Regions from separate parts of the Sphingomonas sp. genome, predicted to be linked through region 1. Evidence: riboswitches for the same ligand, from Rfam matches in the RefSeq annotation. Region 1 holds a riboswitch; the other holds the start of a gene.
The links. A riboswitch is a leader RNA that binds a small molecule or an ion and turns the genes downstream of it on or off. The one in region 1 is predicted to bind cobalamin.
Positions count from the first base shown of each region.

Region 2: linked by a shared signal. The riboswitch ahead of metE (5-methyltetrahydropteroyltriglutamate--homocysteine S-methyltransferase) and the one ahead of KF730_RS04490 (TonB-dependent receptor) in region 1 are both predicted to bind cobalamin.

Region 1 covers NZ_JAHBZI010000001.1:896,813-899,011, reverse strand. Annotated here, with positions in the region: gene KF730_RS04490 (TonB-dependent receptor) at 1-1,241, opposite strand, end outside; cobalamin riboswitch at 1,356-1,543, opposite strand; gene KF730_RS04485 (hypothetical protein) at 1,796-2,199, shown strand, end outside.
Region 2 covers NZ_JAHBZI010000001.1:1,979,549-1,981,747, reverse strand. Annotated here, with positions in the region: gene metE (5-methyltetrahydropteroyltriglutamate--homocysteine S-methyltransferase) at 1-1,390, opposite strand, end outside; cobalamin riboswitch at 1,500-1,713, opposite strand; gene KF730_RS09990 (hypothetical protein) at 1,805-2,199, opposite strand, start outside.

The DNA of each region.
Region 1 (2,199 bases):
TCGCCATAGCTGAAGCGGATGTTGGTCTCGCCCTGGTTGGGCGAATAATTGGCGTTGGCGCCGAACGTGGTCGCACCGCCGAACTGGCTGTGCTGGTCATGGCGCACGCCGCCGGTGACCGACAGGCCGGTGACCGGCTGGACCACGGCAAGGCCGTAGAAGCTGTCGAGCCGCGCCTTGGCCGCGCTGGTCGAGCCAAAGCCGAAGAAGGTGTATTCGGGGCGCTCATGCTCATAGCCGAAGATCAGCTTCGCCTGCTCGACCGGCTGCAGCACGCCCTGATATTCGAAGCGCAGCGTCTTGCCCGAATAGCCATAATCCGGCGCGTTGCTGGGCGCGAAATAATAGTCGCGGTCGTGCTTGAAATAGGTAACGCCCAGCCGGTTGCTGAGCACGCCGCCGAACAACGCCGCGTTGAGGCCGGCATAGCCGACATATTGCTGCGACTTGCTGACGTCGGGCGTGTCGGCGGGCGGACCGAAAAAGGCATCGAGATCGAGATCGGCATCGATGTAATAGCCGCGCAGATCGAGGCTGACCGCGTCGGTGAAGGCGACCTTGAGCTTCGCATTGGCGGTGAGGTTGCGATAGCCGTCCTTCTCGGTCGCGCCGAACGAACGCGCCGCCGACGAGATACCGTCGGTGTCGAAATAGGCGATGCCCGCCGAGCCCGAGACCATGCCGCTGCCGGCGGCGATGTTCGCCTTGCCGTTGAGCGTGTTGCTGTAGCCGTAATCGGCCGAGGCGTTCGCCGCGAACCCGTCGGTGGGGTTGACGGTGGTCACGCTGACGACGCCGCCGATCGCCTGGCTGCCATAGGCCACCGAGTTCGACCCGCGCAGCACTTCGATCCGGTTGATATTGCCGATCAGCAGGTTGCCGAAATCGAAGCCGTCGCCGATCGCGCTGGGATCGTTGACCTTGACGCCATCGACCAGAACCAGGGTCTGGTTGGTCTCGGCGCCGCGCAGCGAGATGCCGGTGACCGAGCCGGTGGTGCCGGTGCGGTTGAAGCGCACGCCGGGCGTGGTCGCGAGCAGATCAGCAACGCTGACGTCCTGGCGGGTGCGGATCGTCTCGGCATCGAGCACGGTGACAGCCTGACCGACCTGATCGATCGGCTGGGCGATACCGGTGGCGGTGACGACGATCGTGTCGTCATCGTCAGGGCCGGTCTGTGCGAAGGCGGGGAATGCCGGCAGCAGCGCCGCCGAGGCGCAGAGGAGGAATTTGAACTTCATAACAAGACACCCATTGCTTGGGCCGTTTGCCTGAAGTGGCGCAGGCGACCCGGTTCGGTGTCGCTCACGCAAGGGATTTCGCCCCTCGTTCGCCCGGTGCACCCCGCCCGCGCAAAGGAATCGACCGTGACGGGCAGGTCTCCTGGCTCCCGGGTCAACGCTGGCGCGCCGCCTTCCCGAACTTTCGCTCAGTGGCATGATGGCGCGGCAACTAACCGGTCACAGTTGCGGGGGCAGCTTCGGCATCGGACCGAATTCCCTTTTTGATCCCCTTGCGGGGAACCTGTCACGAGCCGGCCTCTAGTCGCGCATGCTGCATTGCGCAACGGGGAACCTACAGGCGAGCCGGTCGTTACGCTCCCGCATCGGGATGGATTGTGTCTTGCTGGGTCGGGCTGACCGCCCGCTATAGCGACGAGATCACCGGCCCGGGCGTCGGCCAGCGCCCAGTACTGCTCGGACCATCGGCTGGAAACACTCGCGGCGGCGCTCGACGATGCGCTGACGGGCGATGTGGAGTATAGAATCCAGAAGCGCCCCGGATAGGATTCACCTTGTTCACTCTGCCACAACCGACAGACCCCGACGTTCTGCAGTTCCTGGCCCTTTGGGGTCTGCCGGACCCGATATTCCTTGATTATGTCGATGTCGGCGCAGGCTATTCGCCCGATTTTTGTCACGTATCCGCTAACCATCGCGTTAGCGTGGCGGGCGGGCGTCGCGTACTGGGTTGGGCACTATGGCAATTTCCACAATGCGTGCTCGGCAACTGCCATAGCGTATGGGAGGATCCGACCGGGAATCTGATAGATGTCACGCCGCCGAAGCTCGGCACGCGAACCCTGTTCGTAGCGGATTCGTCGCTCTCGATCACGTGGCAGCCAAATCGGCATCGTCTCTATAATAATCGGACGAATGTCGCAGGCTGCCCGATGCTGGACCTGATCGGCGAATGCAC
Region 2 (2,199 bases), 1.1 Mb from region 1:
CGAGATTGCCGCGATTATGCTCGGCGCGGGCGTGACGGACTTCAGCGGTCTGGGGAAACGATCCGATCGTGGTCGTCGGAAACAGCGGCAGGCCCAGCACTTCCGCCTGGGCGCGGATGCGCTCGGCATGCCCGGCCTGGCGCTCGCGCATCGCGGCGGTGACGCCGCTGATACGGGCCTGGACCAGCGGATCGTGAATGCGGGTCGAGGTGCGGCGATTCGCGGCGGCCTGAGCCGAGGCCGCGAGCTGCCCGGCCACGCTGGCGCGGCCATCGTTGAGCGCGCGCTTGAGCAGGTCGAGCTCCGCGATCTTCTGCACCGCGAAGGCCAGCCATTGCTTCAGTTCGTCGTCGAGCCTGGGTTCGAGGGTGAGATCGACGGGCACATGGAGCAGCGAGCAGGATGGCGCCAGCACCAGGTCACGCGTCGCCGCGATCGGCTCGATCCAGTCGAGCAGCGCCTCGAGATCGGCACGCCAGATATTGCGGCCGTCGATCACGCCGAGCGAGAGCAGCAGCGTTTTCGGTACCGCCTTCAGCACCGCATCGAGCTGCTCCGGCGCCCGCACGAGATCGACATGCAGGCCGGCGACCGGAAGCGCGGCGGCGAAGCCCAGATTGTCCTCAAGGCCGCCGAAATAGGTGGTCAGCATCATCTTCGGGCCGGATCGCGCGAGCCGGGCATAGGCGCGGGTGAAGGCGCGACGCTGCTGCTCGCTCAGATCGGTGACGAGGATCGGCTCGTCGATCTGCACCCATTCGGCACCTTCATGCGCGAGATGGCCGAGAATGACATTGTACAGTCCGAGCACCTCGTCGAGAAGGTCGAACGGATCGACGCCCTGGCCCTTGGCCAGGCTCAACCAGGTGACCGGGCCGAGCAGCACCGGACGCGTTTCATAGCCCTGCGCCTTGGCCTCGCGATATTCATCGACGATCTTGCTCTTGCCGAGCGCCAGCTTCTGGCCCGGCTCGATCTCCGGCACGATGTAATGATAGTTCGTGTCGAACCATTTGGTCATCTCGCCAGCGGTGACGCTGCCCGAACCCGTGCCGTGCGCATGGCCGCAGCCGCCGCCGGTGGTGCCGCGCGCCATCGCGAAATAGGTGGCGAGATCGGCCTGGCCATCGGCCGCCGCATACCGTGCCGGGACCGCTCCCAGCATCACGCTGGTGTCAAGAACATGGTCGTAGAGCGAGAAATCATTGGACGGCAGCCAATCGACTCCGAGCCCGTTTTGGCGCGCCCAGGTGGCGGTGCGCAGCCCGGCCGCGGCTTCGAGCAATTCGGCCTCGCCGGTCTTGCCGCTCCAGAATTTCTCGAGCGCGAATTTCAGCTCCCGGCGCGGACCGATGCGCGGGAAACCCAATGTGGCAACAGTGACAGTCATGTTCTTCAACCCCGAAGAATGGGGCGAAGCGCCGGGCCAGGCACAAACAGGCACGCGACCGCAACCGGCCGCGCAGCATGCAAGCGACCAGACCGGGCACCCCGCCGGTGGACGTTATGGCGTCGAAGGCAGGTCTCCTGGCTCGCGGGTCAGCGCGGTCGATCCGTCTTCCCGGGGCGAACCCCAGTGACATGATTGGATCGCCGCTCGCCGCTTACAGTTGCGGGGGCAGCGCCGGCTTTGCCCATGAAGGCGCACCGGCTTCCCGTCTTAGCTCCGGCGCGGATCAGCCCGGCCGGAGAACCTTGACGGGCCCGGTATCCGCCTTCGCGAGCGCGGCGTCAATCGGGATATAAAGAATTCTTTATATTAGGAGTGCGGGTGCCGCTGAGGTTTGGCGTTCCGAGCCGGTTTTCAGCGCCGCGAGCGCTCGCGGAAGATGGCTTCCGGGAATTCCGGCGCGGCCTTCATGTCCGCCACCGAATAGAGGAACGGATCGGCGGGCCAGTCGCAATGGCCGGCCCATGTCACGCGGAACGGTTGGCCCGACAGGCGCGGGGTTATCGCCAGTTCGATCAGGTCGATGTCTTCGGTGCCGGCGTTCACTTCGACGTGGAGGCGTTCGGGGTCGTAGACGATCAGGGTGCCGTGTCCGGTGGGCGGAGGCGCGACGGGCGTGCCTTCGGAGGTGGTGAAGGTCAGGCGGTCGGTGGCCGACAGCATGACGATCGCGCGGCGGGTGCCGGGTGGGGCGGGCAGGGGCGTGGCGGTGGCGTTGGCGGCGTAGCGGATGGGGCGGGCGCTGGCGA